2 regions of the Streptomyces sp. NPDC046122 genome follow, and region 2 is predicted to be linked to the other one. Evidence: riboswitches for the same ligand, from Rfam matches in the RefSeq annotation. Region 2 holds a riboswitch; the other holds the start of a gene.

Region 1 (7,315 bases), on a different contig from region 2:
CCGCCGCGAGCAGCCGCCGCCCCTGCTTCGCGATCGTCTGCTCCGACCACGGAACGGCGTACGGCGACGACGGCTACACCGGCCACCGCCTCGGCCACGAGGCCGTCTGGACCGTCCCTTACGCCCACTTCACCCTCGACCAAGGGGCCACCCGATGAGCACCGCACCGCCCCGCCCCTATCAGAGCTACGTCTACGCCTACCCGCACAAGACGGCGTACCGCGAGCTGACCGACCGCCCCGCCCTGCGCGCACTGTGGGCGGACGAACCCAAGAGCGCCCTCTCCCTCTACCTCCACATACCGTTCTGCGAGGTCCGCTGCGGCTTCTGCAATCTCTTCACCCGTATCGGCGCACCCGACGAACTGACCGGCCGGTACCTCGACGCGCTCGACCGCCAGGCCACCGCCGTCCGCGACGCCCTCGACGACAGCGAGGGCGGCGACGGCAGCGGCGTGCGCTTCGCCGCCGCGGCCTTCGGCGGCGGCACCCCCACGTTCCTCGACCCCGGCGAGCTGGAGCGGCTCTGCGACATCGCGGAGAAGCGCATGGGCGCGGACCTCCGCGCCGTACCGCTGTCCGTCGAGGCGTCCCCGGCCACCGCGACCTCCGACCGCCTCGCCGTCCTCGCCGCCCGCGGCACGACCCGCCTCAGCCTCGGCGTGCAGAGCTTCGTCGACTCCGAGGCCCGCGCGGCCGTGCGCCCCCAGCGCCGCGCCGACGTCGAGACGGCCCTCGCCGCCGTCCGCGACGCCTGCATCCCCGTCCTCAACATCGACCTCATCTACGGCATCGAGGGCCAGAGCGCCGCCACCTGGCGCACCTCGCTCGACGCGGCGCTCGCCTGGCGGCCGGAGGAGCTCTACCTCTATCCGCTGTACGTACGCCCCCTCACCGCCCTCGGCCGGATCGGCGCCGAGGCCGACGCCGCCTGGGACACCGAGCGCCTGCGGCTCTACCGCCAGGGCAGGGACCACCTGCTCGCCCACGGCTACGAGCAGGTCTCCATGCGGATGTTCCGCCGCGCCGACGCGCCCCGGCAGGCGGCCGACGACTACGCCTGCCAGACGGACGGCATGATCGGCCTGGGCTGCGGAGCCCGTTCGTACACCTCGGCGCTGCACTACTCCTTCGACTACGCCGTCGACATGCGCGAGATCCGGAAGATCATCGACGACTACACCCGCGCCGAGGACTTCACGCGGGCCGTGACGGGCCGGTACGTCGACGCCGGCGAGGCCCGCCGCCGCCATCTGCTCCAGTCGCTCCTCCAGGCCGAGGGCATGCCCCTGGCCGGGTACGCCGACCGGTTCGGCACATCGCCCGCCGAGGACTTCCCCGCCGAACTCGAACGGTTCGCCGCCCTCGGCTGGCTCGACGAGAGCGCGCCGAAGGGCCTGCTGCGGCTGTCCCCGGAAGGTCTCGCGCACTCGGACGCGCTGGGCCCCGAGCTGTTCTCCCCCGCCGTACGGGCCGCCATGGCCGCGTACGAACCGAAGTGAGCCCTGCCGTGGACCTGACGATCCTGTACCGCGGCCCGCTCGCCTCCTGCGACTACGACTGCCCGTACTGCCCCTTCGCCAAGCGGCGCGACAGCGCCGAGCAGCTGCGCGCCGACCGCGCCGCGCTGGAGCGCTTCACCGCGTGGGCCGCGGCGCGGACCGACGACCGGCTCTCGGTGCTGTTCACGCCGTGGGGCGAGGGCCTGGTCCGCTCCTGGTACCGCCGCGCCCTCACCGAGCTGTCCCGGCTGCCGCACATCCGGCGCGTGGCCATCCAGACGAACCTCAGCTGCCGCACCGACTGGCTCACCGGCGGCGACGCCGACCCGGACACGCTGGCGCTGTGGTGCACGTACCACCCGGGTCAGACGCCGTACGACCGCTTCCTCGCCAAGTGCCGCGAACTGACGGCCGGCGGCGTGCGTTTCAGCGTCGGCGTGGTCGGTCTGCCCGAGCACCTGGCGGAGGCGCGCCGACTGCGCGCCGAGCTCCCCTCCGAGGTCTACCTGTGGGTCAACGCGGCGGAGGGCCGCACGTACACGGACGCCGAGGCCGACCGGTGGACGGCGCTGGACCCCCTCTTCCCGTACAGCCGCCACCCGCACCGCTCGGCCGGTCTCCCCTGCCGGACCGGCGAGTCGGTGATCTCGGTGGACGGCGACGGCACGGTACGCCGCTGCCACTTCGTCCGCGCGGAGCTCGGCAACCTCTACGACGGCTCGTACCGCCGGGCCCTGCGCCCCCGCGCCTGCCCGCTCGCCGTCTGCGACTGCCACATCGGCTACGTCCACCTGGAGACGCTGCCGCTGTACGACGTGTTCGCGGGCGGCGTCCTGGAGCGCGTGCCCCCGGACCTCTCACAGGGGCAGCAGGTCGGGCCTCTTCGCCTCGACGTGATCACCTGAGGACTCCCCGCGCAGCCGCCGCCCGATCCACGGCACCAGGTGCTCCCGCGCCCACTGGACGTTGTCCCGGCGCGCCTCCAGCGAGTTGCGCGGGGCCATCGGCGGCCACGCCTGGTCCGGGTCGGCCGGCACGTCGAGCCCGAGCACCTGTGCGGCGCGCAGCGCGACGCGGGTGTGCCCCTCGGGCGAGAGGTGGAGCCGGTCGCCGTCCCAGGCACGCCGGTCCTGGACGGACTTGAGCGACCACAGGTCGAGCACCGGGCAGTCGTACCGGTCGGCGACCGCCCGCACGTGCGCCGTGTACGTCGCGATCTTGCCGCGCAAGTGGCGCAGGACGGGGACACCGCGGGTGTCGAAGCCGGTGGTCACCAGCACGGTGCCCACGGCGTCGGTGAGCTCCGCGACGGCCCGCTCGAAGCGCTCGGCGACGTCGTCGGGGTCGCTGCCCGGCCGGAGGATGTCGTTGCCGCCGGCGCAGAAGCTCACCAGGTCGGGAGCCAGTGCCTTCGCGCGCGGGACCTGCTCGGCCACGATCTGGTCGAGGAGCCGGCCGCGTACGGCGAGGTTGGCATAGCGGAACGTGTTCTCGGGGACGCGGTCGTCGAGGAGTACGGCGAGCCGGTCGGCCCAGCCGATGAACGCACCGCCGGGACCCGGATCTCCGACCCCTTCGGTGAAGCTGTCGCCGATCGCCGCGTACGACCCGATGGTGCCTGCACTGAATGATCTCGAATCGTCTGCCACGTCGGTACATCCTTCACTGGAGCGAGTGACCTACGCCACCGTAGGGAGGGGTTGACGGGGGGTGATATAAGACACCGGTCAAGATTCACCCAACTCGGAATAGACCCGCAATGCGCGTACGCCCCCTTTGCCGTCGCGTGTGACGGCAAAGGGGGCGTACGGAAGTGCCCTGACGGAGTGAAGCGTCAGATGGTGACGCCGTGGCCGCGGAGGTAGGCCAGCGGGTCGACGTCCGAGCCGTAGCTCGGGCCGGTCCGGATCTCGAAGTGCAGGTGCGGGCCGGTGGAGTTGCCCGTGCTGCCGGAGAGGCCGATCTGCGTGCCGCCGCCGACGCTCTGACCGGCGGAGACGGACAGCGAGGAGAGGTGGGCGTACTGCGAGTACCGGCCGTCCTCGTGCTTGATGACGACCTCGTTGCCGTACGCGCCGCTCCAGCCCGCGGAGACGACGGTGCCGGCGCCGACCGCCTTGACCGGGGTACCGCTGGACGCGGCGAAGTCGACACCCGTGTGGTAGCCGCTGGACCAGCTGCCGCCGGCCATGCGGTACGGGGTGGTGACACCCGCGGCGACCGGGGAGGTGAACCCGGAGCCGGTGTTCCGCGTGGTCGAGGCGGGCTTCTGGGTCTCGGTCTGCGCCTCGGCCTTGGGGGCGGCCTTCGGGGCGGCGGGCGCGGGCTTGGCCGCCGGGCGCTCGGCCTTCGCGGGGGCGGGCTTCGCGGGGGCCGCCTTCGCCGGGGCGTCCGCCTTCGCGCCGATGGTGAGCTTCATGCCCGGCAGGATCAGCGAGGGATTGCCGCCGACGACCTCGCGGTTGTCCTCGTACAGCTTCTGCCAGCCGCCCCGCACGTCCTGCTCGTCGGCGATCTTCGACAGGTAGTCGCCGGAGACCACGGAGTACGTCCGGGTGGACGCCTTCTTCTTCGGCGTCGCCTTCTCGGCGGCGGCCGGGGCGGCGGCCTTGCCCGCGGCCGTGGTGGCCGGGGCAGCCTTCTCGGCGGCGTTGGCGCCGGTGGCGGCGATGAGGGGCAGGGCGAGTACGGCTCCGCCCGTACCGGCGGCGACGAAACCGCGGGTGAGCGGGTTGGACCTCGGGCGGCGGTGCTTACCCTTTGCGGGCATGGAACATTCCTCTCCGGCGCCTACGAGGTGAGCTGTCGGGTTCGGACTGGAGATGTCCGGCCGCTGGCGCGACTTCACCCCAAAGCCGGTTTCCGGAAGTGGTAGTTCCGGTTGCCGGCGTACTTACCTGGTTCCCCCGCTCCTGCCACGCGTGAGTGAGTGTGAGTGCGGATTCCGGGAGGTGGCAGGATTCGGCGGTCCACCCGGATTGACGGTGACCGTAAGCCGACGCGGCTCCCCCGTACAAGCCGGTCCATTCACCGCGCGATTGCAGTAGGGGAATGCACGACCCAATTCCCGTCACCCTGCGTGGATTACGGATCTTTGCGCCCCGCCTGTGAACTGGCATGCGCCCACGGCGCTTCGCCACGCACCGTCACGAATATGATCCTGCTCACCAGAGGTGTCACCATTCCCCCTGGCCACAGGGTGAGTTGACCCGTAATAGTCCGTTTCACCCCAAGAGTGAGTTACGGGTGGTCTTAGGTGCGTAAGACCGTCATGCGGCCGCGCCGCCCCTGCCCGCCCCGAGGCATTTGTCCGCGGAGATGATTGCCCCGGGAACCCGTGTCGTATCGTCGAAACGCGCCGAAGTCGGCGAGCAGCGCCGACGGCAGACTTCAGGAGCCCACGTGACACAGCAGCTGCCGCAAGTCCCCCCGGTCCAGGCCGCGTCGGAGCCGGAGCTCGCCTCGGTGCGCAACTTCCGCGACGTGGGCGGACTGCCGACGGTGGACGGGCGGCGGGTCCGGCACGGCGTGCTGTTCCGCAGCGGTCATCTGGCGCACGCCACCGCGGCGGACGCGGCGTTCCTCGGCTCGCTGGGCCTCCACACGGTCTTCGACTTCCGCAACGAGGCCGACCAGAAGCTGGAGGGCCCGGACGTCGAGCTGCCCGGCGTGCGCAACGTGAACCTGCCGCTGACCGACCCGGCCGACGGCGCCGTGTTCTGGAAGATGGTCCGCGACGGGAACCTCGACGAGCTGCGCGAGATCCTCGCGGACGGCAAGGCCGCGGACCGGATGTCGGCGACGTACCGGGTGATCATCAAGGAGCGTACGGCCGAGCACAGCCAGGTGCTGCACGCCCTCGCCGAGGACAGCGTGCCCGCGCTGATGCACTGTGCGGCGGGCAAGGACCGCGCGGGCCTGTCGATAGCCGTGACCCTGCTGGCGATCGGCGTCGAGCGCGAGGCGATCGAGGCGGACTACCTGAAGTCGAACGACCCGCGCCGCCGCTACAAGGTCCGCCGCAGCGACGACTCGCCGGCCGCGATGTCCCCCGAGGTCATGGAGCTGCTCAGTCCGCTCTTCGAGGCCCGCGCGGAGTACCTGGCCGCCGCCTTCGAGACGATCGAGGAGATCTGGGGCAGCACCGACCGCTACCTGGCGGAGGGGCTGAACGTCACCCCGGAGATCCGTGAGCGGCTGCGTGCGCGGCTGCTCGACGCGAGCTGATCAGCGCGAGCCGCCGAGCGTGAAGAGCAGGTAGACGAAGGCCGCGAACAGGTGGCCCGCGACGACGTACACGAAGACGCGGATCGCCAGGCCCCTGGGGATCCTGTCCTCCACGAAGCGGCGTGCGGCGGTCTTCTCTTCCGGCAGCGGCATGTCAGGTCTCCTGAGGAAGGCACAGCCCGGCGGTGGCGCTCTGCAACAGCGTGTGGACGAACAGCAGGTCGGCCCCCTCGGGGCCGGCCGCGGCGATGCGGTGCGGGGTCAGCGAGTCGTAATGGGCGCTGTCCCCGGCGTCGAGCCGGTGCACGCTCTCGCCGAGCACCAGCCGCAGCCGCCCCGACAGGACGTACAGCCACTCCTCGCCGGGGTGGACGCGCACCAGGTCGCCCTGAGCGCCGTACGGCACGTGCACCCGCAGCGCCTGCATGGCGCGCCCCGAACCGCCGGCCCGGTGGTACGTCCAGCCGTCGGCCTCCCGCGCCTCGGCGTCGCCGGCGCGCAGTACGGCGTCCCGGTCGCCCGGGGTCTCGCCCAGGAGCGCGGAGACCGTCGTACCGTAGACACGGGCCACCGCGAGCAGCATCGGTAGCGAGGGCTGGCGCTGTCCCGTCTCCAGACGGGACAGGTGCGCGGGTGAGAGCCCGGCGCGGCGGGCGGCCGCCTCCAGCGTGAGACCGCTGTGCCTGCGCAGGTCGCGCAGGCGCGGGGCGACGGAGGGCAGCGCCTCTTCGGGCGGCTCTTCGAGGCGGGGTGTCATGCGTCCATTGGGCCAGAGTTCTTACCTCACGGGCAAACTCTTTGCCTCACAGGCAAAAACTAGCGGTTGGCGACCGCCTGCTTCACCAGGGTCCTGCCGAAGTCCCACATCAGCCCCCCGCCGCTGTGCGCGTCGTCCATCACCTCGGTGAACGCGCCGACGAACCGCTCCACCTCCGCCTCACCGATGATCAACGGCGGAATCAGCTTGATCACCTCCAGGTGGTCGCCGGAGACCTGGGTCAGGATCCGGTGCCTCTGGAGCAGCGGTACCACGACCATCTGCGCGAAGAGTCCCTTGCGCGCGGCCTGGAGCACGGCCCAGCGGCTCCGCAGCTTCAACGAGCGGGGACGGCCGAACTCGATGCCGATCATGAGTCCGCGCCCGCGGACGTCGTGCAGCAGCTCGTACCGGTCGACGAGGGCGGTCAGCCGCTCGCGGAGCAGGTCGCCGGAGCGCCGGGCGTTCGCGACGATCTCCTGGTCCTCCATGACGGTCAGAACGGCAAGGCCCGCCGCCATGGCCTGCGCGTTCGAGCCGAAGCTCGCCGAGTGCACCAGCACGCGGTCCATCGACGAGTAGACCCGCTTGAAGATCCAGTCCTTGCCGAGGGTCGCGCCGACCGGCACGTACCCGCCGGAGAGGGCCTTGGCGACGCACAGCAGATCGGGCTCGACGCCCTCCTCGTGCTGGTACGCGTAGAAGTCACCGGTCCGGCCCAGGCCCGTCTGCACCTCGTCCGCGATCAGCAGCGCCTTGTGGCGGCGCAGCAGCTCCTGGGCGGCGCGCAGGAATCCGGGCGGGCACTCGTGCACCCCCTTGCCCTGGAT
Region 2 (7,315 bases):
CCTTGCCCCACTTGCCGAGCTCGGGCCCGACCTCGGGGAGGATCTTGTCGGCCACGTCGACGAGCAGGAAGCGCATGTCCTCGCGCTTGACGCTGGTGTAGTACTTGGCCGCGTCGCGGGCCATGTCCTCCACCTCGCCGATGGTCTCGGCGCCGGCGAAGCCGCCACCCACGAAGACGAAGGTCAGCGCCTTGCGGCGGACGTTCTCGTCGGTCGTGGAATCGGCCTTGTCCAGCTGCTCCAGGACGTGGTTGCGAAGGCCGATGGCCTCCTCCACGCCCTTCATGCCGATGCCCTGCTCGGCCAGGCCGGGGATCGGGAAGGTGCGGGAAACCGCGCCGAGGGCGACGACCAGGTAGTCGAAGGGCAGCTCGTACGCCTCGCCGACGAGCGGCGCGACGGTGGCGACCTTGCGGTCCTGGTCGATGGTCGTGACCCGACCGGTGAGCACCTCGGCCTTGGGCAGGACGCGTCGCAGGGGTACGACGACGTGCCTCGGCGAGATGCTGCCGGCGGCAGCTTCGGGGAGGAAGGGCTGGTACGTCATGTACGAGCGCGGGTCGACGACCGTGACGGTCGCTTCCGCGTAGCGCATCTTCTTGAGAATGCGCCGTGCTGCGTACAGGCCTACGTACCCACCGCCTACTACGAGGATCCTGGGACGCTCCGTGGTGCTCATGCCATCGAGTATCCACCCCTCGGGAGGGGGTGGCTCGTGAGCCCCTTCACAAGCACTTCGGGCACCTCTGCTACACTCCGCCGCCCACGTGATCCACGTCATGGCCCCGCGGGGGAACCAGGGTGTACGGCCGCACGTTGGAAACCCCCCGTGAGCTGGACGCATGGGCTGTTCCGGCGGCTGTACCACCGGTGGGAACCGGTCCCGGTTCCCACCGGCGCGACGCCCCGGAAGCCGTCCGAAATACGGGCAGCCCGCAGGAGTTGGGCCTCCCGAGGGCCTTTGGGCCCAGATTCGTAGGCCCAAGGACCCCAATTCCTTGTGAAGAACTTCACGAAGTTCCTCGGTCAGGCGATGGACCAAGCGATTCCGTCGAGGATGTCGTGCTCGCTGACCACGACTTCCCGGGCTCCGGTCCGCTCCATGATCTCGAGCAGGACCAGCGCTCCGGCCCCGATCACGTCGACCCGGCCCGGGTGCATGACGGGGATAGAGGCCCGCTCGTCGTGGGTCGAGGAGAGGAGCTCGGCGGTGATGTCCCGAACCCGCTCGTACGGGACGCGGGAGTGGTGGATCGCCGCCGAGTCGTACTCCTCCAGACCCAGCGCGATCGCGGCCACGGTGGTCACCGAACCCGCGAGCCCGACCAGCGTGTGCGCCTCGCGCAGCGGCACGGTCTCCTCGGCGAGGTCCAGCGCGGCCCGGATGTCGGCCCGCACGGCGGCGATCCCGTCGGCGGAGGGCGGGTCCGAGACGACGCCGTCGCGCACCAAGTGGCGCTCGGTCATCCGTACGCAGCCGACGTCGACGGAGCGGGCGGCCCGTACGTGGCCGTCCCCGACGACGAACTCCGTGGAGCCGCCGCCGATGTCCACGACCAGGTAGGGCCCGGTGAGGTCCGCGCGGCCCGCCAGTTCCCTGGTGGCGCCGGTGAAGGAGAACTCGGCCTCCTCGTCACCGGTGATCACCTCGGGCTCCACGCCCAGGATGTCGAGGACCCCCCGTACGAAGTCGTCGCGGTTCTCTGCGTCCCGGGAGGCGGAGGTGGCGACGAACCGGGTCCGCTGCGCGCCGTGTGTCTTGATGACCTCGGCGTACTCGCGGCACGCCTCGAAAGTGCGTTCCAGCGCCTCGGGGGCGAGCCGGCCGGTGCGGTCGACGTCCTGGCCGAGGCGCACGATCCGCATCCGGCGGTCGATCTCGACCAGTTCGCCGGTCGCCGGGTCCGTGTCGGCGACCAGGAGGCGGATGGAGTTGGTGCCGCAGTCGACGGCGGCCACGCGGGTGCTCACTTGCCGGCCTCCTCTTCCGCGCCGCCCTCGCCGCACGGGGTCACGCACGGCCCCTTCGCCCACCACTCGGGCAGCAGCGCGAGCGCCTCGTCCCCGAACGGGTTGACGCCGGGTCCGGCGGCCAGCGCGTGGCCGACGAGGACGTGCAGGCACTTCACGCGGTCCGGCATGCCGCCGGCGCTGGGGAAGCCCTGGAGCACCTCGATCTCGTCACGGCGCCGGATGTAGTCCTCGTGGGCTGCACGGTAGGCGGCGGCCAGCTCGGCGTCCTCGGAGAGGCGGTCCTGCATCTCCTTCATCAGGCCCGAGCCCTCCAGCGTGCCGATCGCGCCGGCCGCGCGGGGGCAGGTGAGGTAGTAGAGCGTGGGGAACGGCGTGCCGTCCTCCAGGCGCGGGGCCGTCTCGACCACGTCCGGCTGTCCGCACGGGCAGCGGTGCGCGATGGCGCGCAGTCCGCGCGGCGGGCGGCCCAACTGGAGCTTGAACGCCTCGATGTCCGCCTCGGTGGGCTCGGTGCGCGGGGTGGTCGGGGGTGCGGCGTCCATCGTTGCGTTCGTGCCTTCGTGTTCGGTGGTGACTGGTGATTACTGGTTGCCCGCGCGGTCGGCCTTGTCGACGCCGTCCCAGAGGTTGCTGTACCAGGGACGGTCGGCGCCGCCGCCGTCCTCGCGCCGCCGGTCGCGGGCGTGCGGGTCGACGACGGTGAACCCCGTCTCGCCCGGGCGTACGAGGTGCAGGTGCTCGCGGGCGAGGCGCTCGATGTAGGCGTCGTCCTTGAGCCTGGCCTTCTCGTCGCGCAGTTCCTCGACGCGTCGGCCGGCCTCCCGCATCTTGCGCTGCTGCTCGGCGATCTCGCCGCGCTGCGACACGTACTGCCGCATCGGGTAGGCGAGCGCCACGACCAGCGAGCACACGACCAGGACGAGCAGCGCGGCCCGGCCGGTGAGCCGGGAGCGGCGGGCCTGCCTGCGCGTCTGCGAGCGGTAGACACGGGCGGCGGTCTGCTCGCCGAGCAGCCGGATCCTGGTGGTGGTGGAGAACCGGTCCCGGTTCTTCCCGGCCATGTCTCTCCCGTCTCCCCTGTACGCGCGTACGTCCCCGCACACGGTACGGGACCGGGTGCGGGGACGTAGGGAGGCTCAGGCTTTCAGCCCTCGGCCGGTGCTCGGCCCTTGCTGTGCTTAACCCTTGCTGTGCTTATCCCTTGAAGCGGGGGAACGCGCTGCGGCCCGCGTACACGGCCGCGTCGTCGAGGATCTCCTCAATGCGCAGCAGCTGGTTGTACTTGGCGACACGCTCGGAACGGGCCGGGGCGCCGGTCTTGATCTGGCCGCAGTTGGTGGCGACGGCGAGGTCGGCGATGGTGACGTCCTCGGTCTCGCCGGAACGGTGCGACATCATGCACTTGAAGCCGTTGCGCTGCGCCAGCTCGACGGCGTCCAGGGTCTCGGTCAGCGAACCGATCTGGTTGACCTTGACGAGGAGGGCGTTGGCCGACTTCTCCTCGATGCCGCGGGCCAGGCGCTCGGGGTTGGTGACGAACAGGTCGTCACCGACGAGCTGGACCTTGTCGCCGAGGCGCTCGGTGACGGTGTTCCAGCCGGCCCAGTCGTCCTCGAACAGCGGGTCCTCGATGGAGACGAGCGGGTACGCCGCGACGAGCTCCTCGTAGTACTCCGTCATCTCGGCGGCCGAGCGGGACTTGCCCTCGAACTCGTACACGCCGTCCTTGTAGAACTCGGACGCGGCCACGTCGAGCGCGAGCGCGATCTGCTCGCCCGGGACGTAACCCGCCTGCTTGACGGCCTCCAGGATGAGGTCGAGCGCGGCGCGGTTGGAGTCCAGGTTCGGCGCGAAGCCGCCCTCGTCGCCGAGGCCGGTGGACAGGCCCTTGGACTTCAGGACGGACTTGAGGGTGTGGTAGACCTCCGTGCCCCAGCGCAGGGCCTCGGAGAACGACTCGGCGCCGATCGGCGCGATCATGAACTCCTGGATGTCGACGTTGGAGTCGGCGTGCGACCCACCGTTGAGGATGTTCATCATCGGAACGGGCAGCAGGTGCGCGTTCGGGCCGCCGAGGTAGCGGAACAGCGGCAGGTCCGACGCCTCGGAGGCGGCGTGCGCGACGGCGAGGGAGACGCCGAGGATGGCGTTGGCGCCGAGGGACGCCTTGTTCTCGGTGGCGTCCAGGTCGAACATGGCCTGGTCGATCAGGCGCTGCTCGGTGGCGTCGTAGCCGACGAGCTCCGGGCCGATCTGCTCGATGACGGCGAGGACGGCCTTCTCGACACCCTTGCCCTGGTAGCGGTTCGGGTCACCGTCGCGAAGCTCGATGGCCTCGAACGCTCCGGTGGAGGCACCGGACGGAACGGCAGCACGACCCGTGCTGCCGTCGTCGAGGCCGACCTCGACCTCGACCGTGGGGTTGCCTCGGGAGTCCAGGATTTCCCGGGCTACGACGACGTCGATGGACGGCACGAGCATCTCCTTCTGGGATGTGACGCTAGGGGTGCAGGGTCACTTTGGCCTTGCGACAAGAGCCTAACCGGCTCGGGGGCGTCGGTCGGCCGTTCGCCCGCCCCCTGGGACGAGAAGAGCCGCGAATGCCCGCAATAGCGGACGTAACTCTGTGCCCGACTTCCGGCACACCGGGCCTACCGGGCAGTAACACCGCCTGGTCCGGGGGCCCGCACGAAGACGAAACCCCGGCCCGGCGCGTACGGGGGAAACGCGCCGGGCCGGGGTGCTCGGGGTGTGAGCTCGGGTCAGCTCAGGTGGAGCTGCTGGCCCACGTAGATGACATCGGCGTCGTCGACGATGTCCTTGTTCAGCTCGAAGAGCTTCTCCCAGCCACCCTTGACCTTCTTCTTCTCAGCGATCTTGCCGAGGGTGTCGCCGGACTTCACCTTGTACTCGCCGTCGCCCTTCTCGAAGGACTTCGGCGCGGCGGGCTGCTCGGCGGCCTTGGGCGCGGTGCGGACCTCGCTGCGCGAGGCGGGCTGCTCGGCGGCGCGCGGCGCGGCCTGCTGCTTCGGCTGCTCCTGCTGCGCGGAGGAGGAACCGGAGGTGTCGACACCCGGGTCGACGCCGTCGTTGGTCAGGCCGCCGGCGCCGGCGCAGGCCCAGGCGCCCGGGCCCTGCATGTCGAGGAGCTTCTCGGCGGTGGCGATCTGCTGCGCCTTGGACGCCTTGTCGGCGGTCGGGGCGTACTGCGTGCCGCCGGCGGCGGCCCAGCTGGAGGCGGAGAACTGCAGGCCGCCGTAGTAGCCGTTGCCCGTGTTGATGGACCAGTTGCCGCCGGACTCGCACTGGGCGACGGCGTCCCAGGTCTCGACGGAGGCCGCGGAGGCCGACGTGGCGCCCATCAGCGGGACGGCGACAGCGGCGCCGGTGATGCCGACGAGCGTGGCGACACGAGTGGCCTTCGACGGGCGGCGGTGCTTGGCCTTGCCGGAAAACAGCATGCGACATCTCCTCACCGACGCCTACGAGGTGAGCTGTCGGGTTCGGGCCAAGTGAGTGCCCGGCGCGCGACCTGGGTCGCGCGGCTTAACCCCAAGCCGGTTCCGTTCGTCTTCCGACGTACGGGCCCGGCGCCTACCTGGGTCCCCCGCTCCTGCCTACGGCGCTTTACGCGTCGGTTCCCCCCGGCCGCCGGCAGGATTCGGCGTGGCGGTCGACGGGGCCCGCGGTGGCGAGCGGTTCGACGGTAAACACATGAGCCCGTGATGTTCAAAAAGGCTCATCAGGGAGAAATCACCCTTCCCGCCCTTCACCCCGCCCATATCCGTGCAGGTCAGGGGCGAGAGGGCGGGATCGTCCGGGCCGCGGACGTGAGTTGAGGCAAAGAGACCCTTGTCTCACTTGCTCCAATCGGGACATAGCGACCCGAACTACCCCCCGAAATCAGCCCAGATCGAGGCTCTGGCCAGGGAGGATCAGGTCCGGGTCGGTCCCGACCGTCTCCTCGTTGGCGTTGTAGAGCGCCGTCCAGCCGCCGCGCACCTCGTGGGCGTCGGCGATGGCCGAGAGGTTGTCGCCGGTACGGACGGTGTAGCTGCCGTCCGCGCGCGCTCCGCCCTCCGCCGTGGCGGCGTCACGTGTCGCTCCGTCACCCCGGGAGGCGTGGCGGCCCGATTCACGCTCGACGCCCGCTTCGCCGGACACGTCCGCGTCGTCCTCCCGGGCCTTCTCGCCGCGGTGCTTGCCCTTGACCGCGGGAGCGTCGCCCTCCTCGTCCTTCGCACCCTTTCCGGCCGCGGACGGCGCCGCGGGGGTCTCGGAGTCCCCGTCCGGCGTCCGGTCCCGCGAGGGCGCCTCGGACCGGTCCGCCTTCACGGAGGAGGACCCGTCCCGGCCGGCCCCGGACGTCTCGTCCGCCGACGGCTCGGCGGACGCGGGGGCGTCGGAGGCGTCGCGGCTCGCGGCGGCCGGCGCGTCCTTCTCCGGCCCGGCGGCCGGTCCGGAGGTCGCGCCGTCGTCCGACGCGGCGTCGTCACCCTCCGTCAGGCCGGAGATGAGCGCGCAACTGGGCCACGCCTGGGGGCCCTCCTTCGCGAGCACCTTCTCGGCGACCTGGATCTGCTGGGAGCGGCTGGCGAGGTCGGCGCGCGGCGCGTAGGCCGTGCCGCCGAACTTCTGCCACGTCTCGGGGGAGAACTGGAGCCCGCCGTAGTAGCCGTTGCCGAGGTCGGCACTCCACATGCCGCCGCTCTCGCAATCGGCGACCCGGTCCCAGGTCGTGGCTTCGGCAGCGGTCGCGCCGCTCGCGCCGAGCAACGGGATCGCGATGGCGGATCCGGTCACTCCTGCCGCGACGACGAGGGCTGGAGCCTGACGGGGGCGGCGGTGTCTCCCGTTCCCGGAGCGCATGCGGTGGCCTTTCGAGCGACGGCTGAGGTTGACGGAGAACGTAGCGGCACTCGAACGTTTGTTACAAGTCGATGCAGCGCAGATCACGTGAAGGTCTCGAAGTGACGCAGCGTCACCTGGTTTCGGCCGTGAACTCCACGGGCAGAGTGCGCAACCCGCGCATGATGAGCCCGCCGCGCCAGCGCAAATCGTCGGGTTCCCCCGCGAGTCGCACGTCGGGCAGGCGCCGCAGCAGCGTCGCGATGGCCGCCTGCCCTTCGAGCCGCGCGAGCGGTGCGCCGAGGCAGTAGTGGATGCCGTGCCCGTAGCCCAGGTGCGGGTTGTCGCGGCGTGCGAGGTCGAGCGTGTCCGGCTCGCCGAAGCGCTCGGGATCCCGGTCGGCGGCGGCGAGCACGACGAGCACGGGCTCGCCGGCCGCGACGTCCCGGCCTCCCAGGACCAGCGGCTCGGTGGCGTACCGCCAGGTCGCGAG

Evidence for each region. A riboswitch is a leader RNA that binds a small molecule or an ion and turns the genes downstream of it on or off. The one in region 2 is predicted to bind cyclic di-AMP.
Region 1: another riboswitch for cyclic di-AMP. It lies ahead of AC07FK_RS18250 (M23 family metallopeptidase); the one in region 2 lies ahead of AC07FK_RS20185 (transglycosylase family protein).

Annotation. Positions count from the first base shown of each region.
Region 1 is NZ_JBWKLQ010000006.1:31,449-38,763, forward strand. It holds gene AC07FK_RS18230 (STM4013/SEN3800 family hydrolase) at 1-158, shown strand, start outside; gene AC07FK_RS18235 (STM4012 family radical SAM protein) at 155-1,501, shown strand; gene AC07FK_RS18240 (STM4011 family radical SAM protein) at 1,510-2,406, shown strand; gene AC07FK_RS18245 (SGNH/GDSL hydrolase family protein) at 2,359-3,150, opposite strand; gene AC07FK_RS18250 (M23 family metallopeptidase) at 3,336-4,271, opposite strand; cyclic di-AMP (ydaO/yuaA leader) riboswitch at 4,274-4,443, opposite strand; gene AC07FK_RS18255 (tyrosine-protein phosphatase) at 4,904-5,728, shown strand; gene AC07FK_RS18260 (DUF6126 family protein) at 5,729-5,881, opposite strand; gene AC07FK_RS18265 (helix-turn-helix domain-containing protein) at 5,883-6,485, opposite strand; gene AC07FK_RS18270 (aspartate aminotransferase family protein) at 6,545-7,315, opposite strand, start outside.
Region 2 is NZ_JBWKLQ010000007.1:83,273-90,587, forward strand. It holds gene AC07FK_RS20160 (NAD(P)/FAD-dependent oxidoreductase) at 1-679, opposite strand, end outside; gene AC07FK_RS20165 (Ppx/GppA phosphatase family protein) at 1,027-1,971, opposite strand; gene AC07FK_RS20170 (DUF501 domain-containing protein) at 1,968-2,516, opposite strand; gene AC07FK_RS20175 (FtsB family cell division protein) at 2,556-3,035, opposite strand; gene eno (phosphopyruvate hydratase) at 3,169-4,455, opposite strand; gene AC07FK_RS20185 (transglycosylase family protein) at 4,737-5,435, opposite strand; cyclic di-AMP (ydaO/yuaA leader) riboswitch at 5,439-5,609, opposite strand; gene AC07FK_RS20190 (transglycosylase family protein) at 5,878-6,843, opposite strand; gene AC07FK_RS20195 (cytochrome P450 family protein) at 6,956-7,315, opposite strand, start outside.